2 regions of the Flavobacterium sp. FlaQc-48 genome follow, and region 2 is predicted to be linked to the other one. Evidence: riboswitches for the same ligand, from Rfam matches in the RefSeq annotation. Region 2 holds a riboswitch; the other holds the start of a gene.
The links. A riboswitch is a leader RNA that binds a small molecule or an ion and turns the genes downstream of it on or off. The one in region 2 is predicted to bind cobalamin.

Region 1: another riboswitch for cobalamin. It lies ahead of ACHRWY_RS00330 (TonB-dependent receptor); the one in region 2 lies ahead of ACHRWY_RS14160 (TonB-dependent receptor plug domain-containing protein).

Annotation. Positions count from the first base shown of each region.
Region 1 is NZ_JBIPCR010000001.1:78,975-94,509, reverse strand. It holds gene ACHRWY_RS00340 (cell surface protein) at 1-878, opposite strand, end outside; gene ACHRWY_RS00335 (DUF5074 domain-containing protein) at 959-2,104, opposite strand; gene ACHRWY_RS00330 (TonB-dependent receptor) at 2,101-4,149, opposite strand; cobalamin riboswitch at 4,264-4,474, opposite strand; gene ACHRWY_RS00325 (hypothetical protein) at 4,761-5,009, opposite strand; gene ACHRWY_RS00320 (Crp/Fnr family transcriptional regulator) at 5,272-5,835, shown strand; gene ACHRWY_RS00315 (RidA family protein) at 6,010-6,399, shown strand; gene ACHRWY_RS00310 (hypothetical protein) at 6,801-7,046, shown strand; gene ACHRWY_RS00305 (glycosyl hydrolase family 32) at 7,074-8,582, opposite strand; gene ACHRWY_RS00300 (HAD-IIB family hydrolase) at 8,591-10,768, opposite strand; gene ACHRWY_RS00295 (ArsR/SmtB family transcription factor) at 11,035-11,337, shown strand; gene ACHRWY_RS00290 (proline dehydrogenase family protein) at 11,394-12,335, shown strand; gene ACHRWY_RS00285 (polysaccharide deacetylase family protein) at 12,432-15,535, opposite strand, start outside.
Region 2 is NZ_JBIPCR010000008.1:73,075-88,609, forward strand. It holds gene ACHRWY_RS14130 (ABC transporter substrate-binding protein) at 1-531, opposite strand, end outside; gene ACHRWY_RS14135 (DUF5522 domain-containing protein) at 697-1,059, shown strand; gene cobU (bifunctional adenosylcobinamide kinase/adenosylcobinamide-phosphate guanylyltransferase) at 1,247-1,756, shown strand; gene cobT (nicotinate-nucleotide--dimethylbenzimidazole phosphoribosyltransferase) at 1,898-3,577, shown strand; gene ACHRWY_RS14150 (adenosylcobinamide-GDP ribazoletransferase) at 3,625-4,422, shown strand; gene cobC (alpha-ribazole phosphatase) at 4,407-4,943, shown strand; cobalamin riboswitch at 5,012-5,223, shown strand; gene ACHRWY_RS14160 (TonB-dependent receptor plug domain-containing protein) at 5,250-7,103, shown strand; gene ACHRWY_RS14165 (YncE family protein) at 7,105-8,142, shown strand; gene ACHRWY_RS14170 (S41 family peptidase) at 8,232-9,704, opposite strand; gene ACHRWY_RS14175 (RNA polymerase sigma factor) at 9,867-10,376, shown strand; gene ACHRWY_RS14180 (hypothetical protein) at 10,363-10,821, shown strand; gene ACHRWY_RS14185 (DUF4252 domain-containing protein) at 10,839-11,366, shown strand; gene ACHRWY_RS14190 (DUF4252 domain-containing protein) at 11,368-11,907, shown strand; gene ACHRWY_RS14195 (TIGR02117 family protein) at 12,144-12,818, shown strand; gene yiaA (inner membrane protein YiaA) at 12,830-13,228, shown strand; gene ACHRWY_RS14205 (T9SS type A sorting domain-containing protein) at 13,483-14,529, shown strand; gene ACHRWY_RS14210 (helix-turn-helix domain-containing protein) at 14,596-14,982, opposite strand.

The DNA of each region.
Region 1 (15,535 bases), on a different contig from region 2:
ATCCAAAGCGGATAATAACTCTGATCGTGAAATGTGTTTCTGGTTTTATAACCTGATTTCCCCTGATTATCCTGCCATTTAATATATTCAACATCGGTTTGCCAGAATTCATCTCCTGTAACCGGCGGTTTGGAAGGATCTGGTTTGAAATACGTAATGCTGTAATTTTTTACGGTACTGTTTTTAAAATATTCGCTTCCTGCTATTTCGTACCATTCGTCTTCATCTGGTTTTCCGTTTTTATTTTTGTCGTACCCCACCAGAATAATTCCGGGTTCACAAGATCCTGAACGTGCTTCATTGGCTTCACTTCCCCAAAATGCATTTCCTAAAATCTTAAAATCGCGTCCGTCCATATTCGGGATGGTGTGATCAAAGCCAAATACCACATAACCTCCAAAACCGCCTAACGATATCATGCTGGTGTTAGAGCCAACAATCGCCTTTTTTGCTGCGCTGATAAGACTGGCTTCGGTGTTTCCTGTTAAATATTGCGGAATTTCATTGGTAAACTGACCTGTTGCCGGGCGGAAATCAAATACGTTGGATATGTATTTACTGTAAGTTCCCGCCTCTTTTGTTACGTTAATAGAAGATGTGTATGTTTTGACGTTTCCGTTGATTTCTACCTTTAAAGTCAGTATATAAGTTTTTTGATACGGACTAATAAAATCCAACTGCGAATTTTGCGAAATCACAGAATCATTTGCCATCCAGGTTACTTGTGAATTGGCGGGTAAATTTGGTGCAATATTCAGTACTTTAAAACGATCTATGGAGTAGGAATCTTTTAGTAATACTGCCGGAATTCCCAGGTCTTCTTCTTTGTCAGTTCCGCATCCGATAAATCCCAGTACGAAAACTGACAGTAATATCATTTTTAGAATTTTAAAAGGATTTCTTTCCATATTCAATAAAATTTAGGATTATTTTTTTTTCTGTACTTCTCTTTACAGGTTTAATTTTTAGTTATAAAAGCCATATGTGCCGGAATATTTCCTGCGGTTGTTTTCCACTTTAATTTTCCTTCCGGACTAAAACAATAGATATAACCTGTTACCACATAATTCTGAGCATCAGTAATATAAATTTCTTTTGTTTCGGGATTTACCTGAAGCCCGTACGGAATCATAATTTGTTTTTCTGAACCATCAGTAATGATTTTATTGCTAATTACTTTTTTAGTTCTGGTGTCTAATATTCCGTAGGTTACCCTATTACTATTGGTCAGATAGCTCCATGAAACACTATAGAAATACAATAAATCGTCTACCAGGCACATTCCTGAAATCGGAATATCGAGTTGTAGTTTCTTTTTATCGGTCTGGCTGTCAATTACGAATAAATTTGAAGGTGTATTGTAGTAATCTCCTCTTGAACTCACATAAATATCTCCTCTACTGTCTATTTCCATACTGTTGAGATTTATTCCAACATCTATTTTTTTAGTTTCAGTAAAAGTTTCCAGATCCACTACAGATACTGTTCTGTCGTAATTAGGAACCCGGTAACCTCCTGAATTGGCCACATACAGTTTCCCATTGTGTACGACCATTTGTTCCGGTTGATAGCCAACGGTTACTTTTCGTTTTATTTCTAATAATGTAGTATCAATTTCGGCCACAAAACCTATTTCTGCATTGGGATCAATGGCTACCGGACCTGAATAAGAACTCACATACGCTTTATCTTTGTAAAAAGTCACATACCGACAATTGGGAATGTCTATTTTTTTGATGCGTTTTGCCGTCCATTTTTCTATTACTTCCACCTTATTAGAGCAATTTATTACAGCATAAACTTTGTTTCCGTAAATTTTGATATCATTACCAACATCTCCTAATTCTTTTATTACTGTTGGATTTCGTTCTGAATAAATATCAGTAGTATAATTTCCGGTCCGGTAATTAAAAATATCTATACTTGCACGGTTCATTCCCATATTGCCCTCGTTAAGAAGATAAAAACCTTCTATTTTACCATCGCTTCGGGGTGCTGCAACGCTCTTATCACTTGATGGAAAAATGGTCTCGTCTTCTCTGCAGGAACTAAAAGCAAAAAGTATAAATAAACTAAGGATTACTTTTGTGGTGATCTTTTTCATAGCTCTATACTGATTATAAATTTTAATGTTCGTCCGGGCATTGGATAATTGTAAATCACCTCATATTGCTGATTGAGAACATTGTTCAATTCTATCGCGCCTTTCATTTGATAATGACGGATGGCAAACGATTTTTGTACTGCCAAATCATGAGTATACCAGGGCTGAACTTCATTCACCTTTATATTGTTTACGTTTCCGTTATAGCGTTTGCCTACATAGATGAAGCTGTAGTTAAAATTCCAGGTTTCGTAATCAGCATTTACTATTCCTGAGCCACTATGCCATGGCGTATAAGGAATCTGATCGCCGTAAGATGATAATTCCAAACCTGCAAATTTGGTATAGTCTCTGCTTTGAGAATAGGTATAGGTTAAATTTGCTGTTAAGTTTACTTTGTCAATATGCATTCCCATATTAATTACAGACTCAATCCCCTGGCCTTTTACCTGCCCAATGTTGGTCATCATCCAGCGGAATAAATTTCCTGTGGGAGCTGCTACAATTTTATCTTTGGTATTGGTATAATAGCCGTCAACCTGAATCGAGAATTTGTCAAAAAACTCTTTTCGAACCGGCAGATTATAAGTAAATCCAACATCATACTGATTCATATACTCCGGTCTTAAAGTACTGGATCCAACCATCGTATAATACAAATCATTAAACGTGGGCATTCTGAAAACACGTTTTGCAAATGCTCTTAGATTAAAATCGTAGTCTTTAAAGGGTGTATAGCCTAAAAATAAGGCAGGTGAAAATTCGGTTTTATCAGGTGCTTTTGCATTATACCGAACTTCTTCCTTTACATTAGTCCCTATAACACTGCCTAAAACCTTAAAACCTCCAAGTCTGTAGGTAGTGGCAAGAGAAACTAATGCGGTATAGCGTTGCGGAAATGAAAATTGGGTTTGTATACCTTTTCTTGTTGCGTTTAATTTATTGTATTGAAGATCTGTAGACAGCGAGACATCCCAGGCTGGTAATATGCTGTACATATTAACCGCAGAAACGTAATATTCCTGCTGATAGTAACTGTCGTCAGATTGTGCTCCTTCGGTTACCGTTTCACCAAGGACATTAGTTGTATCTCTGGCTACATAATGGGTATAATCGTAAGCAAATTTTCCTTTGGCCTGAAATTTATATCTTTTTGTAAAGTCTTTGATGAAAGTACCCTGCGTAAAAAAGTTCTTATCATATTGTCTGAAGCCATCTGAAAATTTGTTCTCGACAATGGCTCCCGGTGCTCCCCTGTCAGAATCATAATAATAAACTTTGGCATCCCAGGACCCGTTATTTATTTTTCCGTAAAGGCCGGATTCTACTCGCAGTGCTTCGATATCACTATTGTGTCTGGTGGCGGTGGTATCATAAGCAACCGTTCCGTCGAGATTATTTCTTTTATATCTGAATGTATATTGTCCGTTAGATTTTATGTATTCAGAGCTTACACTCATGCTTACTTTACCACTTAACTTTTGTTCCCATCGAAAAGACGGATCAAAATAATTAATTGACATTGTCTTGAATCGTACTAACAGATTTGAGCTTTTATCGCCTTCAAAAACAGGCCGTTTCGTTCTTAAATAAATCGTTGAAGCTGCTGCAAAGTCTTTTGCTGATTGAAAAATTTCGCTCTTCTGACCATTATACATCGTCAGGGACTCCATATCATCCAAGGAATATTTGCCTAAATCTGTAACACCGTTTTGTGCGTTCCCCAGCTGTATACCATCATAAAAAACACCTACATGATGTGTGCCCATGTTACGAACATCTACGGTTTTAAGTCCGCCAAGCCCTCCGTAATCTTTAATTTGGGTTCCGGCAAAATACCTTAGGGCATCAGCCACATTATGGCTGGCTAAATTTTCGAGTAATTTTCCCGAAAGCGTTTGTACCGGAATTACTTCCTGATAAGGTTTTCCTTTTAAAATAACTTCTTTTAGAACCCGTAAACTATCATTAGATACTTGCGAATGAAGTAAAAATGGAGCAAAAAACAGAAAAATGAGTAAGCGTATTCTTTTTATATTATACATCACTGTTTTAATTAAATAAACTTCGCGGATGGTATAATCAAAAAAGCAAAAAGAGAGAATCCCGTTAAAAAATAACAGGTCCATTTTTGTTGTTCAACTTTATTCCACGAAAGTCTTAAACTATGTGATTGTGGCAGGTATCCTGACTTGTTCCATCTTTAAAACAACCTTCCCATTCGCCGTGGCAAACAGTGGCATTAGTAACGTTTAAAGACTTGTATAGAACTTACAGTAGCGGGTCTGTTCAGGATTTACACCTGATTCCCTTTTAACTGTTTTCTTCAAAAAAAATCAAAGAAAACAGACCAAAATCTGTCGTAAAGATAGAACTATCTTTATAAAAAGAAGAATTAGACTTAAAAATTACATTTTAAACAATGAATTAACAGAAATATAAAAAATAATTTAAAAAATTAAAAATATTTTTTAACCGCATCTTTGCTATTAAATAGTCGAATGAAACCTTGTCAAACGGGTACAATTACCAGAAATTAAAAAGAGTATGAATCCTCTAAAGATAATCTTTAAGGCGATTCATTCAGACAAAAGAGCTGAGAAAGGAAAGTATTATAAAAAATTCTAATTTGGATCTGATTTTTGATAATCAAACATTATCTGAATATTGAGATCGTATCAGCCAAATTTTCTTTGCAGATAAATGCCTTGATAAATTCCTGGACTTCATTCGTAGTTTCAGAAGGCGTTGCAAAAGAATTAATATGAAATTCATCATCCTGATCTAGGATATGAATAATTTCAGTATAACCTTTAGAAATTAAACTACCCTTTAATTTAATAATATTCAACTGTTGTTGACTATCCAACTCCTTACGAACTTTTAGTTTTATAGCTTTATCCATTTGTAAATATTTTAAATTATTTGACTCAAATTCATTCTCAAATATAAATATTAATTAGCTAATAATGCTGTTAAAATTGACTCATAAAACATTATTTATCAACACAGTAATAAACAAAAGTTTAATAAATTGTTATTATTTTACTAAATCACTATTCACAATTTATCCTTTAATTTTATTGTGTTTTAGAATAAACCCCAACCAGTGATATCGCAATAAGAGCTTCTCTATAATTAAAATTTCAATAACTTTGCTTTCTGCTATGCAAAACCAACTTAGAGAACATATAGAAAAAATAATCCCATTGACTGATGAGGAGTTTGCTTTTGTGTTTTCTCATTTTTCGACCAAAAAATTTAAGAAACATCAATTTCTTATTCAGGAAGGCGATACTGTCAAGTATTCTTATTTTATAATTTCAGGTCTTTTAAAATTGGTCTATACCGATGATAAAGCAAAGGAGCATATTGTTTCTTTTGCTATGGAAGATTGGTGGGAAAGTGATTATTATGCCTTTTTTACGGAAACTGAAGCAACAATGTCATTAGAATGTATCGAAGATACTGAGGTGCTTTGCTGTACACTGGAAGATTATAAAAAACTGTGCGATGGCCTGCAAAAAATGGAACGCTTTTTTCTGGAGAAAGCAACTTTTGGCTTTCTTGGATCGCAACGCCGCATTATTTCCTGGCAGACTTCTAACTCAAGAGAGCGTTACGAACAACTTTTAAAACAATATCCGTCACTTATTCAGCGTGTTCCTAAAAGCCTGATTGCTTCGTATTTGGGCGTTTCCCGCGAAACTTTAAGCCGATTATCTTCTTAATGTGACATAGCTCACATTAAAATCGTGAGAAATGTCAAGGCCCTGTTCCGGTTGTTATTTTCAATTTTGCAGTACAAATTTTAAACTGTAACCGTGAAAAAAACAGCAAATCTTTTAGCATTACTATTATGCGCTACAATGCCTCTATTGGCACAAATTAAAAAAGCTAAACAAATGGAAAAGAGAGAAATTAATCCTTGGGAATGGCAGGATCAACGCAGTTATGTTCAGGCTGTTGAAGTAAAAAATCCGGCAGGAACACTATATGTTTCAGGACAAACCGCGATAAGTGCCGACGGAATTTCAAGTAATGAGGACATGAAATCGCAAATCATCCTGGCCTTAAAAAATCTGGAGCAGGTCATTACCGAATCCGGTTATGATTGTAAAGGAATTGTCCGGTTAAATATTTACACTACCAATACTGCCGAACTTTGGCCTCATTTTAATATTATTCAGGATTGGGTAGCCCGGCATGGTATGAAACAAGCCACTACTTTATTAGAAGTAAAAAGTCTTTTTGAAACCTTAAAAGTAGAACTGGAAGCAACGGTTGTAAAATAATCTCATGGCCTACTGATAATAAACAAGCTGTTTTTCTTACTGAAGAAAATACAGCTTGTTTGCTTGTTACTATTTTTTCCGGAACGAAATTTCGAAGTTGTACTACACTATAAAATGAGTTTAAAAACAGTTATGCTAAAAAAAAGAAATATTTTTCTTATCCACCAAAAAACATAAACAAAAGGGCTACAACAGATTACATCAATAATTCTTAAAATTTAAAGATTTTTTTAATTTTTTGAATTATATTTCAAAACTAAAAAGCCAATTTAAACGTAACTGTCCGAAACAATATTCTTGTAATAAGATAAATTCATTCACTGTTACGTTTTTGGAAAAATACTGAATTTTATCTTATTCCCGATTATCGTTGTTTTTACTAAATTTAAGAATATTTAAGTGTGGACAAAATAAATGTACAAAGATTAAAAAAGACTTTAGCTTATCTGGAAAGCAAACAGCGTGAATTAAAAAGGAATCATGAAAACGACACCCGAAGTATTGAATCCATGATACAATACCTTAAAAAAGACATGCTGGAGCAATTTAAATTATCTCATTATGATATATACATTAAAGGCGAAATCAACAATACAGAAATTTTTATCCAAAGTGTACAAAGTATCATAGACAGTAATTCTGCTTAATTCAATCGTAATGTGCCCAGTAGCGTATTATTGTACTATTTTATTGTATTCTTCCAATGCTTTATTAGGATCAGATGTTGCATATTCATTCTCTGGTTCGGGAATTACATGAATTTTTGAATCACTTAATGATACTATTGCAGAACACACATATACCCCAATTTTGCCTTCGCTGTATTTGAAATCCAATAATGTTAATTTTACAATTTCATTGATAGAAAGCTCATAATAATTGCCATAGCGAATAATCTTAAAGTAAATTTCTTTGTTGTCTACAATCTCAAACTGATTGGTCTGGATGTTTTCAAAAACAAAATTATTCTTTACATCTTTTTCATTAAATCCCCAGGCTCTAAACTGAACGAAGCCATTTACAAAATCAATTGATATATAATACGCCGTTCCTTCATCATCACATTCGATAACAAAGCCCGTTTTTCCCATTCCTTCAACAGCCAGCGTACCTTCCCAGACAAAATTATCCGATGGCTTTTCAAAGCAAAAAACTTCGTAGCCACTTCTGCAGCCAAATCGCCATTTGTTTTCATTTTCCAGTTTAAAATTTGCTGAGGGGTTTCCTAAAATCGGCACCGGAACAGGTAAGTTTTTTTGATGAATCGTTCTTTGATACAGTGTTCTCCAATGGTGATAGGTTTTTAATAATAGCCTGCCATTACTATCCACATCTAGTTGTTTCGGCGGCGGTATTACACGAAGTGTGTTAACATTTCCGCCAACAAAGTAAAAGTTATAGATTAAATAATACTCGCCTTCTTTTACAATTCTGGCTGCATAATTGCCCTGAGGCATTAGCACGTTATTATGAAAAGCATGATATTCTCCTTTAAAGTCCGGAGAAAACCAATAGCGGACTTTTATATCTTCCCTGATAGAACCTAATAAATAATGCATCCCCTTTATTTCTACGACGCAAGGACATTCGATATCATCATAGACATACGCAACATGCAGTGGTTTTTGAAGCACAAAACCTTGTTCACCTCTTTTTGCCACCCCTATACAGCCTCTTCTATAGGTTGGCCCTACTGCGCTTCTGGCACAAATTAGTAAATAATCTTCTCCTTCAAATTGATATTTATAAGGGTCCCTAAAACTCAGCCATTCTCTTGGGTTATTTTCCCTGCTTTCATAATAAGGAGCCTCACTTTTTAAGGGTAAACCGTATTGATTGTCTTTTGTCCAGTGAAGTAAGTCAGGAGAAACAGCTCTGCCTACTTTTTGCGTAATTCCTTTATCCTTGCGCTTTAAACCTGTATAATACATTTCGTAACCTTCTCCTTCAGAGCACTTGCTAACATGCATGGTCCACAACATATCATCATCCCAATCACCGGGATCTCCCACAAATAAGGCATTTTTTACTCTCTTCCAGGAGAGACCATCTTTTGATACTGCATGGGCAATGTAATCGTGATTGGGAATAATCAAATGAAATAAATGATGAACTCCCTTTTCATCTATAAATACATCAACATCTCCTATTTCCCAGTTACTAAATCCTGAACCTGAATACATATTATAACCTATTTAATTATTTTATAATGTTTTAATCCTTCTAAAATCCCGGAAGAAGCGGAACTTTTAGCCACATAAATACTTTTTGTAGTTTCATATCGGGCCAGTTCTATGCTTCGGTTTCCTACAATAATTCCTTTTACAGCGCCTCTGAACATATCGATATCATTTCCTGAATCGCCCGCCGCAATTACATTCGATAATGGAATCGCCCATTTGCGGCATAAAAACTTTATTGCATTTCCTTTTGAGGCTCTTTTAGGAATAAAATCAAGAAACTCACCATGACTTGGAATGATGTTTACTTTGTACCATCCTGCACCTAAAACAGCAATTAACTGGTCGTAATCGTATTTTTCTTTATCATAATAATAAGAGATTTTATAAGGGTTTTGTGCTTCTTCTTCCTGCATGCGCAGCCATGGAATTTCTTTTAATCGGTTTACTATATCGTCTCTTTTCCAGCGGCCTGCCAGAAATGTAGCCCAGCCTTTGTCCAGAATATAGTCTTTGCCGTTTGTATAATAAATTTCAGTCCCGACGGAGCAAATAATAAAATCCGGTAAAGGAAATTGTTCTTCTTCGATTACTTTTTTAACCAAATTCAGATTTCTTCCCGATGCCAGGGCAAAGGCCATTTTATCTGTACGGTTTATTAAATGTTCTTTTAATTCTGCTAAGCCCGGATTATTCAGTTTTGGCTCAATGAGTGTCCCGTCAATATCGGATACAAACAAATGTTCCACCTTTCTTTTTAACCGGTCAATATTAATATTGGGATAATGCTGCTTTTTAATTCCGGAACCCGATGAAGAAGATAAATTTTCATTTACCAGCTCTACATACTGGTTAACGTGACTTAACCAACTATAATGTTTTTGAATATTAATGGCGCCATTATTCGAATAATATTTCCATTGTCCTTCATTGGTTAAAATATTGCGCAATGCTTTCTTTATTTCGTTTTCATCCAGCGGATTTACCAACTCTCCATTTTGGCAAGTTGGAATAATTTCAGATGGACCGCCGTTTTTAGTCACCACAACAGGTAATCCGGAACTTGCAGATTCAATAACCGTTAATCCGAAGTTTTCATGCAGGGCCAAATTCACAAAAACACCTCTTTTTTCGGCAGCATACCGATAGATAATAGAAACTTCATTTTCTACATCATGTTTTTTAGGAATTGCCATTTTTCCGTACAAATCATACTTGTCCATTAACAACAACAGATCTGTCAGTACATCTTTTTCGGATTCCGGCATTTTTGAAATGTCTTTTCTAATTCCGGCAAAAATGACCAGGTTGGCAATACTTTGCAGTTCCTTGTCTTTTCCGTAAACTTCAATAAGCGTATGGAGGTTTTTATGACGATCCGGTCTTGAAAGGGCCAAAATAAAGGGTTTGTGCGGATTGATCAGAAATTTAGAAATAGTTTCCGCCACCCAGTATTTTCGTTGTTCTTCTTCCATTTGCTTGTCGGAATCCTGTTCTCTATGATAATAAGGAACAAACTTGCGGGTATCAATTCCTGGAGAAATGGCGTGGTATTTAGCTAAATCAAAATTTTTGTAGGGTTTATAAGTTTCAATTTCCTGCTCTGTAGAGGTTACAATAAATTCAGATAATTCTAATGTTTTTTCTTCGGCACCAATTCTTTGTTTAAACCTGAATTTCTTTTCGATTTCTTCCTCACTTATACCGCTTTGCAGTAATTTTTCTTTTTTATGAAAACCTAATGAATGTCCTGTATGAGCGAACGGGATGTTTAAGATGGTTGATAATTCACTGGCAACATATCCTGCGTCTCCGTAATGGGAATGAATCCAGTTTGGAAATATATCATGAAGTTTGATATGCTGTACCACTCCGTTTACAAAAGTGTCCAAACCTTCCCATAATTGTTCTTTTGGCTTGTATTTTTTTCCTAAAAAAGGAATTCGCCTTATGTCTAATTTTTCATTAATGACTTCGACTGGTACAGCATATTCCGGAGAGAGATTTGGATCATCTATTAATCTTGTAAAAACATGAACATGCTCTACATCTTCATGTTGCGATAAAAACTCAGCAAGTTCGTAAACATATTTTGTTTGTCCTCCATTATCAGCATCTCTACCAATCTCCAGACCTGAACCTTTAAGGAGTCCATGAATGTTGATTAATGAAATTCGTAATTTTGTCATCTTCTTTTTATTTGTTAGAATTTTTAAGGTACGAAAAATCGACCAGTCTGACCTCAATTCTAAATAGAAATAACACGAATATTAACATTTTATACCACAACTGTAAGAATCATAGCGATGGCAAATCGTGATTTTAACATTCTAAGAAAATGCAGTTTCCGCTTTTTTTTATAATGATTCAAAAAGAAGGTTATGAACTTTTTGATCCGCTGTAAAAATAAATCATCAAATCGATATATTTCGATATGTAGTTATTATATTTGTATATGGACTTTACAGAAATAAATAAGGTATTATCGAACCAGGTACGTGTAGCTATATTAAACTGGCTTAAAAAACCGGAAGAAAATTTTCCGAAACAGGTCAATGTTCCTGATTTTAGTGATGGTGTCTGTGTATGCCATATACAGGATAAAACAGGCTTATCGCAATCGACAATTTCACATTATTTAATGATGTTGCATAAAATAGATTTCTTAATCGCTACCCGACATGGGAAATGGACGTATTACAGAAGAAATGAAACGGAAATACTAAAATATATCGAGGCATTGCCTGACAACATCTGACTGATCCTAAACCTACTTTGTCTTCAACTTTTTTAATTTAATACCCAACAACAAACATGGAAAAAGATTTATTATTAATGGGAGCAAATGCTTTACGAAAAGCAGCCTTAAATGAACAGGCAAAAGAGTATATTCTTTCTAATGAAATCTTATTCAATACGATAAAAAAAGCAGCAGACCGATATATTGGGGGCGAAACACTCGAAGAAACTATTGTTAAGGTCAAAGATCAAAATGCACAAGGTTTTAAGACCTCTATAGAATTCATGGGCGAAAATACGCTAACAGAAAAAGAGGCTTTTCAGGCTTCTAATGAATTTATCAGAATAGCGCAAGAAATTAAAAAGCAAGAACTGAATGCTACTTTTTCACTTGATCTTTCGCATATTGGATTGTCAATATCAAAAGAACTGTGCTTAAACCATTTAGATTTAATATGCCGGGAAGCTGCAAAAAAAAATATAGAAGTTACTATTAGTGCCGAAAATGTTGAAATTACAGATGCTGTTATTGACGTGTACAAAACAGCTTCTGCAACCTATAAAAATGTTTCGATTACGCTGCAGGCTTATTTACACCGATCAAAAGATGATTTTGAGGATTTGATTCAGCAAAACGGAAGAATCAGAATTGTAAAAGGGGCTTTTGAAACTCCTGAAGGTTTTTCGATTCCAAGAGGAAGCGCTCTGGATGAGCGCTATTTATATTATATTGACCAATTATTGTCACGAAATCACAGCTGTTCAATTGCTTCGCACCATGACTTCATTCAGAGAGAAGTTGTTTCTATGCTTGAGAACTATAAAACGAGCAAAGATTTGTATGAATTTGAAAGTTTATACGGAATTCAGAATGAGCAATTGGCACGTTTAAAAGAACAAGGTTATCCAACAAAACTGTACTTTGTGTATGGCAAAGAATGGTATTTATACCTTTGCAACAGAATCGCTGAATATCCCTTGAATATCTTTCAGGCCCTGCACGACATTGTCAATTAATGTTCCTGTTTAAATCTTTTTTTGATCACTATCTTATCATCTCATATGTAAAACCAGTCCCTTTATTCCGGACTGGTTTTGCATTAATTTTTTTTATTACTCTAACGAGCCAACATTTCCGGTCCTCGTTAGTACCCCCCAACTCTGACTTTCTCCTTTTATGGCTCTTTTAATGGCTCTGAATAAAATCACATACATTAATTGCCTGTACACAAATCGTTGCGGAATGAGCCAGATGAGTTTGCTCAATTTTTCTTTTTCGAAAATAAAAGCAATCACACTCACCAGCATATCGACCAGCATAAATACCAGATAATAAATTCCAATTTTATGAAGACTGTCGATATCATTATGATTCCAGATTAAGCTTAAAATTAAAATTAAGTCTGCCAACGGAGCGAAAATAGGAAGCACAATCTGAAAAATCAATACGTTTGGTAATGAAACCATTCCGAGGCCTTTGTATTTTGGATTAAAACAGGCATCACGATTTTTCCAGAATGCCTGCATGATACCATAACTCCAACGGAAACGCTGTTTCATAAATTCATTCAAAGTTTCAGGTGCTTCTGTAACGGCAACAGCTTCGACACAATTAACAATTCGGTAGTGGTTTCGCAGAATTCTTATGGTCAAATCACAATCCTCGGCGAGGGTATCTGTTGTAAAACCTCCTGCAATTTCGATCGCTTCTTTCCTGAAAGCACCAATCGCTCCGGGCACCACCGTAATTCCGTTAATGAGGTCAAAAGCCCTTCTGTCAAAATTTTGAGCAGTAGTATATTCAATACTTTGCCATTTGGCCAGCATGGTATTTTCGTTTCCTACTTTTACATTTCCGGCAACAGCCCCTACTTGTTCATTGTCTTTAAACTGCAACGTAAAACACCTCATTAATTGCGAAAGTGCATCTGTTTTTAATTGTGTATCTGCATCAATACAAACTACAAAATCACTTTGGGTTATGGCAATTCCGTGGTTAAGTGCCGAGGCTTTTCCTCCATTTACTTTAGTATGTACTTTTACAACATCGTGGTTTTTAAATGCGGTATCTACCTGGCTGAATGTCGTATCTTTTGATCCGTCGTCGACAAAAATAATATCAAAGTTTGGATAATCCTGTCGAAGCAAGTTGTGAAGGGTTTTAACGGCATTCACTTCTTCATTATAAGCCGGCACAATAATACTTACTTTTGGATGGTTTTCATTTATTTCATTATAATTTAAGGGGTATTTATAGTCTTTCCATTTTTTTAAAAAGGCCATAATCGCCATGAGCAAAATGCGAAAGAATCCCAACAAAATTGCAATCCAGAAAACAGCTGTAATAAAATGACCGAACCAATAGCCTAAATCAAAAATAATATTATCAATCGTCATCAAATTGCCTTTCGCTTTTGGCATGATCTCGTTTTTGGTTTTTCCTAATAACTTCGAAACGGTGGTAAACTGAATTCCTTTGTCTTTAAAGTATTTTATAATTCTTGGTAAAGCTTCGACGGTTGATTCCCTGTTTCCTCCGGCATCATGAAGCAGGATAATTCCTTTGGTCGGATCAGCTTCGTAGGCTCTGACAACCCTTGTATAAACGCTATCCGCAGAAACCCCTTTTTCCCAATCATTTGGGTCTATACTTTCTCCAACAGTATAATAATTTTGTGCTTTACTGAGTGCAACAGGTCTTAATTCTGCTTCTGTTGTGGGTTCGGCATCGGCATTGTAAGGCGCTCTAAAAAGTACAGTGCTTCTTCCTGTAACCGCTTCTATCAGTAATCTCGTCGTTTCCATTTCGGCCGAAGCCCTTTCTTTACTTACCAGGGCAATATTAGGATGCGTAAAAGTATGATTTCCTATCTCATGTCCTTCTTCATAAATTCTTTGCAAAAGCGGAATATTACTTTCGCCCTGAAGTCCTACCACAAAGAAAGTTGCAGGCACTTTTTCACGTTTTAAAATGTCTAAAATTTGTGGGGTATAGGTTGGATCCGGACCATCATCAAAAGTTAAAATAACTTGTTTGTGTACGTTTCCAAATTTACTAATCACATATTTTGTTGGCAATTCTACATATTTTTCCTCTGTAATGATGGATTCATTAGGATCTGTCTGGAGGTTAATTTTTCCGGGTTGCGGATCTGTAAGCACATTTAGAATCTCTCCCTCGCCTATATAATCAGGCGTTGAAAAAATCATATGCACTTTCTCTAATGTTTTAAAATCAAATGCTGTTTTGGCAATGCTTTTGTTTGTTAGACTTCGATTGTAATAATGCCACAATCTGCCATCTTCACTGCCTAATCTCCATAAGGCAGTTCCGGCAGTTCCGTACTCGTCTGCAAATCGAATGGTATTGAAATTAGTCGCTGCATCTGTAAAATAAACCTGGTGCTTCTTCCCTCTTCCGTCTGTATAACGAAACGAGTTATTGTAACTGGTGTTGTCAAAAGTTATGGTCGCACCATATTGCTTTGCCAATGATAAGGCTTCATCATACGTTACGGTCACGGCTTCTTTGCTGTCTTCCCAATCATAACCGTAACCGGCAAAACAGAGAATAATTTTTTCCGACGGAATTTCTTTGGCCACCTGATCGAGAATTCGTTCTGTCCATTTTTGACTGCTTATCGCTCCTGGAACGCTTCCGCTGTAATGCTCATCATACGCCATGAGGAACATATAATCATTGTATTTTGATAAGACTTTTATATTGAAATCTTCGTCGTTTGCCATGATATCCTGCGTCACGATAAATCCCATTGCATGCAATTTTTCGTAAAGTTCTTTCTGAAAAGCGATAATAGGTTCATCTCCGCTTTCTTTAAATTCTTCAAAATCAATGTTAATACCCTGAAGGTTATATTGCTTAAGGTTTTTAACGATATCATTAATCAGTTTTTCTTTTTTTACATCGTCATGCAAAATGCGGTGAATCATATCGCCGTCAAACTCTCCTTCTCCTTTAGATTCATTAATATTATTGATCAGCGGAACAATTTTTATTCCCGCTTTTTTCATGATTTTCAAAGCTGCGGTATCGATTTCTGTACGCAATGCATCTGTTTTGGGGTCTATAAAAAACCATTCCGGAATCACCATATTGAGTTTGTCAATATTCTTTTGAAGCGAAAACAAACTTTGCGGATCCCAATCTACATAAAAAGCAGCACGGATTTCAGGAAAATCAATTGCCTGATTTTGCT
Region 2 (15,535 bases):
TTTCAGATTGTCCAACATCGAATTGTTATTATCTACACCAAAAGTGACAATTAAATTCGGAGCTAATTCGATCAGCTTTTCGATATTTAATTTCTCATTTTCACCCAAATTTTTAACAGAACCTTTATCAATTAAAGCTCTGGTTTTTTCAGATGAAACATAATCCGTATGAGGAAAACCTACCAGTTTGTCTTCGACTTCCAGCATTTCAAGAAACGGAATATTGGTTGTAGAAGTGACCACAATAGATTCTAACGGAACTTTGATGGTTGTATACGCTTGTAAACTGTCCGGAACCTTAGCTTCTTTTTCTTTTAAAATATAAGTGAATTTTGCATTGGCATTTGGCCAGGGATCAGAAACTGTTACGACTGAATATCCTTCGTGTTTTACGATAGAAAGCCCGGAAGCATATTCGATACTATTCTTTGCAATTTCAGTTTTTGCAATCTCCGCAGTTTCATTCTTTTTACATCCAACAAGAATAAAAAAGGGTAAAATAAAAATCAATTTGGGTAATAAATTTTTCATATATCAGGTTATCTTATTTTTTTAAGGAATAGTTTTTGCTTTCTCCAATTTCAATTGTAATCTGATTTCATGATTTGGATTTTCGCAGTGACAAAGGTAAGTCAATTTCTATTTTTTTTGTTTACCTTTATTCTTACAAAATACAACAAATACCATCTTTCCCCTATGAATAGCATAAAAACAAAAGTTTGCTCAAGCTGTGAATCTTCTTTTAGTTGCGGAGATATTTCTGTAGAAAGTAAATGTTGGTGTAATGACTTCCCTCCTATATTTAACCTTTCAGAAGGAGGAGATTGCCTTTGTCCGGTTTGCTTCAAAGAAGCCTGCGAAGATAAAATTGATGCTTACGTAGAAACCCTCACTCCCGAAAAAGCCTTAAAAAATAAAGCAATATCTTTACCTCAACAAGAAAAACTAATAGAAGGTATTGATTATTATCTCGAAAATGGCAATTACGTTTTTAAATCCTGGTTTCATCTCAAAAGAGGAAGTTGCTGCGGAAATGATTGCAGGCATTGCCCTTATTAATCCCTATTAGTTTTGAATTATAAGTTCATGACTGATTCTTAAACCACAATTAATCTTTTGCGTTAGGGATAGAAGCGGTATCCTTTTATTTTTTTTCTTTAAAAAAATAAAAGATAAAGCGTATAGCCCGACCGGAGGGAACGCCATAAAAATTCACAATTAAAAATTAAAAATCCACAATTAAAAGATGATTTACTTAATTACCGGAGGTGAGCGATCAGGAAAAAGCACTTATGCCCAAAATTTAGCCTTGCAACTATCCAATTCGCCAATTTATGTCGCAACAGCCAGAAAATGGGATGCCGATTTTCAAAACAGAATCGATCGCCATCAGCAGGAACGCGATGAACGCTGGACAAATATCGAAGAGGAAAAATACTTAAGTAAAATTGTTTTTAGCGAAAAAACGGCTTTGATTGATTGTGTAACGCTTTGGCTCACTAACTTTTTTATTGACCATAAAAATGATGTGCATTTAAGTCTGGAAGAAGCCAAGAAGGAATTTCTTTCAATTGCCAGTCAGGAAAACATTACTTTGATTATTGTAACAAACGAAATTGGAATGGGCGTTCATGCCGAAACTCATATTGGCAGAAAATTTACCGAATTGCAAGGCTGGATGAATCAGTTTCTGGCATCGAATGCAGATGAAGTCGTTTTAATGGTTTCAGGAATTCCGGTTAAGATTAAAGGATAGCAATAGCAATTTCAAAAATCAATCATAAAAAGAAATTCCAAATCTTAAATTCCAAATTCCAACGCTATACTTTATCTTTACATCAACTTCAATTTTGATTTTTGAAATTGAAATTGAATCTTGCACTTGATACTGAAAATTATGAGCTACCTTGATGATATTCTAAAATCGCGCCGTGATACCCGACATTTCACCGCAGATGAAGTTCCGGACGAAGTAATTGAGAAAGCTTTGCAAGCCGGACATTGGGCTCCTTCTGTAGGGTTAACGGATGCGACAAGATATTTCATCATCAAATCTGCTGAAGTTAAAACGGCAGTAAAAAACCTGTTTTTAGATTATAATAAAAAAGCCGAAGAACTTACGGATAATCCCGAACAAAAAGAACATTATAAATCCCTCAAATTAGAAGCAATTGAAGAAGCACCAATCGGGCTCATCATTGCGTATGACCGGGCTGTGCTGAACCAATTTACGATTGGAACGGTTGGCAGTAATGAAGCGGTTAAATTTAGTTCGGTTTGTGCGGCACAAAACATTTGGCTTTCGCTTACAGAACAAGGTTATGGCATGGGCTGGGTTTCAATTTTGAATTATTATCAGTTTAAAAAAATTCTTGATTTACCAGAAAATATTGAGCCTCTGGGCTATTTCTGTATTGGAAAACCGGCAACGAATTACGATAATCAGCCGATGCTTCAACAATTACACTGGAAACAAAAATCAGAAGCTCCGGATTGTAAAGAAATTAAAGATATTGTTAAAAATTATACTTTCGATTTACCTTTAGAATCTCCAACCGAAGCTAAGATCGAAAATCATTTCAGTACACTTTTACAGGAAAAAATCGATGCTAAAACCAAACCTATTGGAGCTTTAGGTACTTTAGAAAAATTGGCATTTCAAATCGCAACGGTTTTTGAAACTTTAAATCCAAAAATAATACATCCGAATATTGTCGTTTTTGCCGCTGATCATGGCATTGCAAATCATGGCGTAAGTGCCTACCCGCAAGATGTTACCCGACAAATGGTTGGTAATTTTCTTCAGGGTGGCGCAGCAATAAATGTTTTCTGTAAACAAAATAACATTCAATTATCGATTGTAGATGCCGGTGTTAATTATGATTTTCCAACAAATGCGAACCTCATTCATGCTAAAATTGCCAAGGGGACACAATCTTTTTTACATATTCCGGCAATGAGCGAAACCGAATTGCAATTGTGTTTCGAAAAAGGAAAATCGATTGTAGAAAATATCGCTAAAACCGGTTCTAATTGCATCGGTTTTGGTGAAATGGGAATCGGGAATACTTCAACAGCTTCGGTTTTAATGAGTCTTCTAACCAGCCTGCCTCTTGAAGAATGTGTTGGAAAAGGCACTGGGGTTGAAAATAAAAAATTGCTTCAGAAACAAAATTTACTTCAAAAAGCCATTGAAAATTATTCCGGTCAGGCCGAATTAAACCAGCAACTCGCCTATTTTGGAGGTTTTGAAATTCTACAAATGGCTGGCGGAATGCTAACTGCTTTCGATCATAAAATGATTGTTCTGGTTGATGGTTTTATTTGTAGCGTAGCCTTTTTGATTGCTTCAAAAATTAATCCGAATATTATACAAAATGCTGTTTTTTGCCATTGTTCGGCTGAAAAAGCACATCAAACGCTATTGAATTACCTGAATGCAAAACCTATTTTAAATCTGGATTTGCGTTTGGGCGAAGGAACCGGCTGTGCAGTAGCTTTCCCCATTTTAAAATCGGCTGAAGCTTTTTTAAATGATATGGCCAGTTTTGAAAGTGCCGGCGTTAGCAGGAAATAATAATAGTTTTCAGTAGCTCATTAAAATCAAAATTTATCATTCTATACATGAAAAAAGAACTCCATATCTTCTTTACCTGCTTAATGTTTTATACCAGAATTCCCTGTCCAAAAAACATCACGCACCATCCTGATTATTTAAACAAAGCCACTCGCTATTTTCCTTTGATTGGCTGGATTGTAGGCAGTATTTCTTTTCTGGCTTTTTATCTTTTTTCTCTTTTTCTTTCAACAGAAACAGCTGTTATTATTGCAATTATAGCCTCAATACTGACCACCGGAGCCTTTCATGAAGATGGGTTTGCAGATGTTTGCGACGGATTTGGCGGAGGATGGACCAAAGAAAAAATTCTAACGATAATGAAAGATAGTGCCATTGGCGCTTATGGCGCAATTGGTTTGGTGTTACTTTTTTTATTGAAATTCAAATTGCTTTCAGAATCCATTTCGCTATTTAAAACAGATAATACTATCGCACTTTTTCAGGTTTTTCTTTTATTTGTTTCTGCTCATGCTTTGAGTCGTCTGGCTGCTATTTCGATAATTTTTACTCATGAATATTCCAGAGATGATGCTTCAAGCAAAAGCAAACCAATTGCTAAAAATCATAGTTGGAAAGAAATTTCAGGTTCCTTTTTCTTTGGATTAATTCCACTATTTGTTTTCTCTTATTTTCAGCATACATTTCTTTTTGCACTGCTTCCCGTTTTTATAATGCGTTATTTTTTGGCCCGATATTTTAAAAAGTGGATTGATGGTTATACCGGAGATTGTCTTGGTGCAACGCAACAAGTTTGTGAAGTGATTTATTATTTAAGCATTCTTTTAATATGGAAATTTATCTAGTTCGCCATACTGAAACGATTTGTGAAAAAGGAATTTGCTACGGACAATCAGATGTTGATCTGGCTGAACCTTTTGAATCTGTTTTCGGGAATATTGTTTCGCAATTACCCGCAGCAGCAGTACTCTTTACGAGTCCATTGAAACGTTGTGTTATTTTAGCCCAATACATTCAGGATAGCATAAACGTTACTTCATTTGAAAAAGACTGCCGTTTAATGGAAATGAATTTTGGTGACTGGGAATTGAAAAACTGGAATGAGATTTCACCCGAACAACTTAATCCGTGGATGGAAGATTTTGTAAATATTGCAGTTTCAAATGGGGAATCCTTTATTGAATTGCATCAAAGAGTGGGCATTTTTTTAACTGAGCTTGCCTCAAAAAACATTAAAAACCCCATTATCATCATAACACATGCCGGAGTAATCAGAAGTATTTTATGCCATCAGGCTTCATTGCCTTTAAAAGATGCCTTTAACAACAAAGTAGACTTTGGTCAAGTCATTAAAATTAAACTATAAAAACCATTTTTGTTTCGAATTTGTTTTAAAAAGTCAAACAAATTTGAAAATTCGACAATTTTAACTTTATCTTTGCACAAAATTAAGGTTGTGTTTATTTAAAAACACATTAAAAGGGAATCAAGGAATTATAAAAAATCTTGAGCTGTACCCGCAACTGTAAGCTTTGTTCTGAAAAGAATGCTTGTTGTTAACTACAAAACCACTGCTCGCCACGGCGAATGGGAAGGTAAACAACAAGACGCAAGCCAGGAGACCTGCCTTTGTAATCAATATCGAGCTCTCGGGAAAAAGAGTGTAGAAATTATGACTTTAAAAAAACTTTTTGCTTTTTGCTTCTTAATGTTGTGCCAGATTATTTTGGCGCAGAATGATTCTGTTAACAAATTAAAAGAAGTTGTAGTTTCAGATGCTAATCTGAAGAAATACTCCAATTCACAATCCGTTTTAAAACTCAATGATTCTGTTATTAATAAAAATGAGGCTTTATTAACTGATTTATTAAACTTCAGTTCTACCATCTATTTTAAAGAATACGGACGAGGAATGCTTTCTACAGTTTCCTTCAGAGGGACAACGGCCTCGCAAACGGCAGTAATCTGGAACGGAATAAACATTAATTCTCAGATGAACGGAAGTACTGACTTTAATACGATTTCAGGCTCCGATTATAATTCTATCAGCGTAAAAGCCGGTGGAGGAAGTGTCATTTATGGCAGTGGTGCAGTTGGCGGAACAGTTCACCTGAATAATGATCTTGGCTTTTACAAGAGATTCGAAAATAATTTAAGAGTAGATTACGGAAGTTTCAATACCATTGGACTCAATTATAAAACCAATATTTCGAACGAGAAATGGAGCGCACAAATTGGTTTCTCTAAGAACAGTTCAACAAATGATTATAAGTATTTAAACCAATACAACTGGAAAGGCGAACAACGCCGGAACCAAAACGGACAGTACGACATCATTACAATGAGCGCCAACGTTGGTTATAAATTTGACTCCAAAAACAGTTTAAAATTATACTCTCAAACTTCAAATACGGATCGGAATACATCTTTAATATCAGAAACCGAAACTAAAACCCGATATGTAAATGGTTTTAATCGAAACTTACTGGAATATGATGGTAATTTTGGCAAATTTAGCACCAATTTAAAAACTGCTTATATCTTCGAAAATTACCAGTATTACCCCAATAATGCTATTAATTTTTTCACTTACGGAAAAACGGAAAGCCTCATTACAAAAGCAGATATAGGATATCAGTTTTCAAAATCAATACAAGTAAGTGCCATTTTAGATTACAACAGAACAAAAGGTTACGGAAGTGGTTTTGGTGATCATACCAGAGAAATTAGCTCAGCTGCTCTATTAGTAAAACAAGATATTTCAGCAGATTGGAAAAATGAATTTGGCATCCGAAAAGAATTTACAGATAATTATCAATCACCGGTTTTATTCTCGTTAGGATCTTCGTATCAATTCAGCAAATTGTACAATTTAAAATTTAATTTATCCCGAAATTTCAGAATCCCAACTTTTAATGATTTGTATTGGGAACAAGGCGGAAATCCCGATTTAAAACCTGAAAGTTCTTATCAGGCAGAGATTGGTAACGTTTTTACTTTTAGAAACCTTTCACTTACCCAAACCTTTTATTACATGAAAATAAAAGATTTATTACAATGGGTTCCTGGCAGTAACGGAATCTGGTCTCCAAAAAACACAGACAATGTCAATAGTTATGGAGCAGAAACATTATTGAGCTGGAAAAAACATTTTGGAAAAAATTACTTTGCCGCAAATGCCACTTATGCTTACACCGTTTCTAAAGACGAGGATACTAAAAAACAACTCTTTTTTGTGCCTTTTCATAAAGCAACTGCATCTTTTTCTTATTCAGGAAACAGAATTTCTGCTTATTATCAATTTATGTATAATGGCTTTGTTTATACTACAGGAGATAATAATCCAACAGAAATTGTAAACGATTATAACGTTTCGAACATCGGAATCGATTATGATTTTAAATTTCTGGATGCTTTCAGACTCGGGTTTCAGGTTTTAAATCTTTTCAATAAAGAATACGAAAGTCTGGAATACAGACCAATGCCGGGTCGCAATTTTAATATGTATTTAACCTTAAAATTTTAATATGATGAAATTTAGTAAATTATTTTTAATAGCACTTAGCGTTTCTTTATTCGTTTCGTGTTCAAATGATGACAGCGACGATACTCCAAAAGGAGTGTATGACAAGGGCTTTTTTATTTTGAATGAAGGCACTACACAAGGTACTGTTTCATTTTCAAGTAATGATTTAACTTCTTTCACTAAAGACGTTTATTCCATCGTAAATGGAAATGACATCCTTGGGAAATATGCACAAAACATCTTTTTTAGCGGAGACAATGCTTATATAATTTCTGGCGGAGCCAACAATATTACAGTAGTTAACCGATATACTTTTAAGTTAATTACAAAAATCGAAACGGGTTTAAAGAATCCAAGATACGGAGTTGTAAAAGATGGTAAAGCGTATGTTACGAACGCCAATACCTATTCATACGAAAATGCGGCAACAGGAGATACAGATGATTATGTTGCAGTAATTAACCTGGCAACTAATACTTTTGAATCTAAAATCGACTTAAATTCTACTGCAAACAGAGTAGTCTTGAAAGATGGAAAACTTTACATTACCGATTCTTATAACGATAAATTACTGGTTGTAGATATTGCAACGAAAAAACTGGACGCTCCTGTACAAATTGGCCTTAACGCTGATTGTATCGAAGAAGACAATGGAGTTTTATACATTTTAAAAGGAGGATTTGGAAATGCCAGTGAACTTGTAAAAGTAAAAATAGCAGACAAAACAACTAGTAAAATTGCTTTTCCTGAAAGCTTAAGCGGTGCCGGATTTATGGATATTGAAGACAGCAAAATTTACTACACAGTAGGAAGTTCTGTTTATACTATAAATACAAATGCTACTGCTGCATCAACAACAGCAGTCATAACAACGCCTGCGACTTATGTATACGGATTTGCAGTTAACGATGGCCATATCTATGTTGCTCAAGGAAACTTTTCGACAGATGGTAAAGCTTACATCTACAATTTAGCCGGAACCCTGCAAAAAGAATTAACTACCGGTATAGGAACTAACGGTTTTTACTTTAATGATTAATAATTATTAATTAGTTTTTAGAATTAGTTTTTGGACGAGACATTTCTAATAAAAAAGGCTTTCAGAAATGAAAGCCTTTTTTATTGTTTTTATTTTAATGCTCTTAAAAGCCCTTCGGGAGCTTTCTCGAGATACATTTGATTTCTGATTCCGCTAATTGCTTTAGTATCTGTAAAACCTTTTAAAGCTACTCCTCTTTCCTCTTCTGCTTTTTTAGTAGTCGCACCAGTAATCTTACTTATAACCAAATTTAATAATGGCTCTGACGGATCACCTAAAACACCTAAATTACTAATACGCTCGAGTTGTTCGTAAGTTGGCTTTAAACCGTCTGTATATTCACCAAAATCAGCTGAATTTACAATTTTTAAAACTAAAGGCTGCATAGCATACTTATGATTTAGATTTCTGTTTGCTTTTCCAAAAGTTGGAGAATCGTATAAAGTAACTGATCCTACATTTTTACCCACTGTTGTTTCTCCTACCTGAATTACAGAAATATAAGGCACTAATCCGTTTATTACCAATTCGCTTGCCGAAGCTGTGCCACTAGTCGTTATAATATATACTTTAGTTTGGTTCAGACTATTAATTGCGGCTCCATCGATTTTATCAACAAATCTGTTAATAAGAGACTCTGGATCTTCACTCTCATAATATTGGTTAATTTTGGCATTCCATTTCTCCTTAGAGAAAACCTTAGAGGTAAACTGACCTGTAATCATGCTCGCCAAACGTGTTGCCGTTTGTATAGAACCTCCACCATTATACCTTAAGTCTAAGACAAAATCAGTAATTCCCTGCGCTTTTAAATCTGCAAAAGCAGCATTAAGTTGTGCATCATAATTGGCATAAAAACCATTATACATCAAATATCCAATTTTATGACTTCCTGATGTTATGACTTTATTGATGAAAACAGGATTTTCATCTAAAGTTGTTTTCACTAATGACACAGATTTACCATTAGATACAAAAGTAGTTCCATCGTAAGTAACCATATTAAAAGTATAACTATCAGCCGCCAAAAGGGACTGATAATTGGATACAGTAAGTTGAGTACCATTTATTGCAGTAAAAAGGTCACCGCGTTTGATATCTTTTTTAGAAGCATCAGAATTTGGAATAATATAACGCACATAACCTACCAAATCGGTAGTACTGTTAGGCTTATAACTCAGTCTAAAATCGACTCCGTTATTTTTCGAAGTTCCCTGAAGTTCTTGCTCTAAAACGGTGTAATCATCAACAATCCAGCTAAAACGGTCAATAGCCTGCCCTTTAGGAAATTTGCTAATAGGTTTGTTCAATAAATCCTGAAATAAATCTTCAGGTTTAGAATATCCACGTAAAAAAGAATTAAGCGCTTCCTGATTATTAAATCGATTATCTGCCAAATTTGGGACATCAGCCTGCCACAAATAAAACTGATTCAGTCCTTTCCAGATAAAATCATTGACCTGCAATGATGCCGGAGACTCAACATCATCCTGATCCTCACAAGATTGCAAAGAAAAAGCAAGTAAAAATAATAACAGTACACTCTTTAATATTGTTTTCATATAGTCGTATCTATGTAGTACTAACGTAAAAATAGTATCTTTAGTTTTAAGTGTACTTATTTTTAAAGTATTTTTTTTTATAAAAATTTTCACATTCTCATGTAACAAAAATAATTGTACTTCGTCTTGACTATATAAGCTAACGAATAACCACCAAATTTTATGAATCAGAATGTGTTTATAGAATTAATAAATCCTTTTAAAGACAAAGTTTTTCGTCTGGCAAAAAGATTGTTAACCAGCACCGAAGAAGCAGAAGATGCCACTCAGGAAGTAATGGTTAAATTATGGAATAAAAAAGAGAATTTAGAAACCTACAGTAGTGTTGAAGCATTGGCGATGACAATGACAAAAAATTACTGTCTGGATCAGTTAAAATCGAAAAGAGCCGGAAACCTTAAAATTGTTCATAATAATTATACAGACCGGGAACCCCAACTGGATAAAAAGCTGGAAGATTCCAATAGTTTAGAATGGGTAGAAAAAATAATAAGTCAGTTGCCCGAACAATTACAAATATTAATTCAGTTACGCGATGTTGAACAATATGAATTTGATGAAATTGCAAAAATTGTCAACATGAATGAAACGGCTATTCGGGTAGCACTTTCGAGAGCGAGAAAAAAAATACGAGAATCAATGCTTAATACACACCGATATGGAATTCAGTAAAATAGAAGATATATTAGAAAAATACTTTCAGGGAGAAACCAATATTGCCGAAGAAAAAGAATTAAAAGAATATTTTTCTTCACCAAATGTTGCGCAGCATTTAGAGTATTACAAACCTATGTTTGGTTATTTCTCTCAGGTAAAAGAACAAAAATCGACGCAGGAGATCCCACTAAAAACTAATAAACGAAATGTGGCGTGGTTATCGATTGCAGCTTCAGTTGTTGTTTTACTAGGAATTGGAACCTATTTTTATGTAAGCGAAAAAAATGCAGCGCAAACTGTAGGGCAAACAGAATTAGGAACCTATGACAATCCGGAAGAAGCCCTTGCTGCAACGCAAAAAGCTTTAGCCTTATTATCAAACAATGTTAATGTGGGTATCGAAAGTGTACAATACATTAAGGAATATGAACAATCAAAAAATAAAATTTTTAAACAATAATTAAAATTCAATCAAAAATGAAAAATTTCATCATAACACTAGTTTTAGCATTCGTTAGTCATGCCTTTTATGCACAAGGCGCATTTGACAAATTTGATGGTCAGGACGATGTAACCTCAGTAATTGTAAACAAAAAAATGTTCGATTTAATGAGTAAAGTAAAAGTTGATGCCTCTGATAAAGAGACGCAACAATACATTAATCTGATTAAAAAATTAGATTACTTAAAAGTATTTACCACAAAAAACCCTAAAATTGAAGCCGACATGAAAGCTTCTGCTGACAAATATGTGAAAACAGCCGGTTTAGAAGAATTAATGCGGGTAAATGATAGCGGCAGAAACGTAAGAATATCTGTAAAATCAGGGGCAAGTGACACACAAGTAAAAGAATTACTAATGTTCATTAATGGGGCTAAAAACGACGAAACGGTTTTATTATCACTAACAGGTAACTTTGATATTAACGAGATTTCAGTACTTACAGACAAGATGCAACTTCCTGGTGGTTCTGATCTAAAAAAAGCCTCTAAAGGCAAAAAATAAGATGAAACTTAACGTTTTTACCACAGCCGTTCTCGTCTTACTAACTTTTATTAGTTGTAATTCTGAACCTTCATTGCAAAAATATTTTGTAGAAAACACAAATAACAAAGATTTTATCGCTTTGGATGTCTCTCCCAACATTTTAAATCTCGACCAAACCAAGTTATCTGCAGAACAAAATGAAGCTTTAAAATCATTCGACAAAATGAACATTTTAGCTTTTAAGGCAAATGACAAAAACCAGGCTCAATTTGAAACAGAAAGAGCCAAAGTTAAAGCGATTCTAAAAGATCCAAAATACCAGCAGTTAATGAAGTTTGGTTCAGGTAAAGACGGCGCATCAATAAGTTATGTGGGTACTGATGACAATATTAAGGAATTTGTAGTTTTTGCCAACAGAAAAGAAAATGGTTTTGCAGTCGTTCGTGTATTAGGCGAAAACATGAATCCAAATAATATCATGACTTTAATGTCTGTTTTGAAAGAATCTAAAATAGACATGGAACAACTAAAGCCTTTACAACAAATACTTAAACAATAACATCTATCTTACTTTAAAACAAAAAAGCTCCATAAGTGGAGCTTTTTTTATTTTAATATCCAGTCCTGAAAATAAGAATTAGAATCTCAACCTATTTGAAAGATTATACTGCACAATAGTTTATTGTAATTTATTTTGATCTGAACCTAATTTAATTATATTTGCACTCAACCAATTGAGTTTATTAATTCAAAACTTACTAATTAACAAAGCAAACCAAGCAAAAAACCATCTCATTGAAGAAAGCAGTCAAAATTACTCTTAAAATATTTCTGGTATTTTTTGGACTTATTATTATTTACATACTGGCCGTATTTTCACTTCCTAAAATAACCATCAATCAGGAAAACAATACAAAACCTGAAGTTGAAATTTACATTTTGACCAATGGTGTGCATACGGATATAGTAATGCCAACAAAAAACGATCAGATTGACTGGAGCAAAAAAGTAAAATTTGAAAACACAAAAATTTCTGATTCTACCTTTAAATATTTGGCTATGGGCTGGGGTGACAAAGGTTTTTACCTGGAAACTCCTGAATGGTCTGACTTAAAAGCTTCTGTTGCATTCAAAGCAGCTTCCGGACTAAGTACTACTGCTATCCATGCGACCTACTACAAAAATCTAAAAGAAGGTGCCGATTGCAAAAAAATGATGATCAGCAAAGCGCAATACGACCGCTTAATAAAATACATTTCTGATAGTTTTCAGAAAGATGCTTCAGGGAATTTCTTACCTATAAAAACAAACGCAAATTATGGAAAAACTGATGCCTTTTACGAAGCAAATGGCAGTTACAGCATCTTTCATACTTGTAACACCTGGGCTAATACTGCCTTAAAAAGCAGCGGTCAAAAATGTTGTTACTGGACCGCTACAGATTCCGGAATTTTTTCTAAATACAAATAAATTAAATAAACATGGTACAAAAAACATCGAATGCCTTTATAGCGGCATCTTGGGTAGCTCTTGGAGCAGGAACAGTAGGTTTTATCGTTGGACTTGCAAGAGCAGAAATGCTATTGAATGAAAAAGGATATTATTTTACGGTTTTAATGTTTGGTCTGTTTGCTGTTGTTTCCTTACAAAAAAGCGTTAGAGACAGGCTTGAAAAACTTCCGGTAACAGATATCTATTATGGAATTTGCTGGTTCGGAACTTTACTATCCATTGTATTACTGGTAGTCGGGCTTTGGAATGCTACTATTTTACCCAGCGAAAAAGGTTTTTATGCCTTTGCTTTTTTACTAGCCTTATTTGGAGCAATTTCAGTACAAAAAAATACCCGCGATAATATGTCATTCACCCAAAACGAATAATCGCATACAATTATAATGACCAAAACCAACTTCCAAAGTTAATTAACCACAAAAAAGCTCCATAATCTGGAGCTTTTTCTATGTCAGAATTTAGTTATTTTTATTGATACCAGCCCTTTATTAAAGTAATCTAAAGAAAAAGACTTCAATTCTATTATTCTAACAAAAATCAAATAATTACAACATACTTTCTTATAAAAGCAACAACATTTACAAAGGAAAATTTATCTTTGACCAAATCTAAAATAATATATATGAAAAAAATTTTACTCTTAACATTACTATCTGCATTTAGCATTAATGCACAAACCCCTTCAAACTATGTAACGGGATTTAATACCCCAACAGGAATTGCGTTTGATGCATCCGGAAACTTATTTGTTGCCGATAACGTTACCTATAAAGTAACAAAAGTGACACCTGGTCTTGTGCAAAGTAATTTTGTTACCTTAAATGGTACTCCGCAACAAATAGCTTTTGATGCGAGTGGCAATCTTTGGTCAGCAGGTTCCGGTATAGCCCAAAGAATTGAAAAAATAACCCCTGCAGGTGTTGTAACGGTTTATTCTACTACTGGAGGTCCATACGGAATTGCCATTGATGCAACTGGAAACGTTTTTTATTCAGAAGAGAGTGGTGGTAACATCAAAAAAATAAGCACGACAGGAACAGTGACAACTTTTGTTTCAGGTCTTCTTCAACCTAACGGATTAGCATTTGATAAAGCTGGTAACTTATACGTTGCTGATAAAGGAGCTGGAGCCATTAAAAAAATCACCTCCGCTGGTGTGGTTACTACAATAGTAACATTCCTGAGCAGTCCAAACAATCTTGCTTTTGCACCAAATGGTGATTTATATATTTCATGTGGAGCAGTAAATCGAATTTTCCGTCTTCCTGCTGGTGGAGCAGATGGTGACCAAACACAATTTTACAGATTTAATGTTGATTATGACACTCCGGCACAAATGACAGTTTACAACGGAAATCTTTACGTGAGTACAGGTTCAAGCACTAAAAAAGTGATTAAACTGGCAGATCCAAGCTTAGGAGTGGGCGACATTAAAAAACCTGCAAACGATGGTATTGCTGTCTATCCAAATCCGGCAACAAACTATTTGAACATAGAAGCCAACAATGTTACAATTGAAACTATTGAATTATATGATCTAACAGGCCGCGTAGTTAAAAGCTTCAAGCCATCTGATGTGAAAGACAATAAAATTATATTGCCAAATGTAACTTCAGGAAATTATATTTTAAAAGTCAACAATACTTCTAAGAAGATTATCATCAAGTAATACCCTTTTATCGCTATACGTAAAAGCTCCACTAAAGTGGAGCTTTTTTTTTGTCAAAATTTAAGATTAATTATCGTCTTTGTTTTTCAATTTACTTTTTAACATCTCGATTATGGCATCTTTGTCTTTTAAGCTTTCCTGATATAAAAATTCGATTTGCTCAACCTTTTTTTTGTATTCTGCATGTAAATTCTCCACATAAGAAATTTTAGCAAAAGAATTTTTCCTCTTAAAAAAAAACTTTTTCTTACCAATTCCCTTAAAAAAATCTTCAGGAGAAAGCTCAAAAATTAATAACAAATCTTCTAAATATTTTCCCCATGTACACGTTTTCCCAGATTCCAATCGTAAGTATGCGGAAAGGTCAATATTCAACCTGTCAGCCATCTCTTGAAGGGAAATGCCCTTTTCAAGACGAATTCTTTTAATTTTTTGTATTATTTCTGCTTGCATAATATGTAGTGTATTAAACAAATATAGCTCAAAAAGAAAGAAATTAGCCATTAAATAAGTCTATTTTATAGGCAAAATAAGCCTAAATAAAAGCCTTTTATGATCAAAATTAACACAGAATTATCTTCAATTTTGAAAAGTTGAAAGTCACGGACGACTTTTAATAACTCATTACTAACTTAAAATTCAATATTATGACGAAGGTAATTCTTAAACTAGTGTGGTGGATTGTTGAACAAATGGCTTAATTAATTCATCGTAACATAATCAATATTAAAAGGAAAAACGTTTTAATATTGATTATGCTACTTTCAAACTGTAACTATATAAGAAAAAAGAGACTAATTATAAAAGATTAGTTATGAAAAACCAGAAGAAACTGAATGTTTTCAAGAAAACATGGGAAAATTTAAACTTAAAAAATGTAACCATTGAACAATCGGAACTCACAAGAATAATACATTTGAGCTCCAATTCAATTGTAAAAAAAATTTTTATTATAAGCATAATTGAGTTTACCCTTTCCATTCTGCCTTTCTTTTTTGATGGAAAA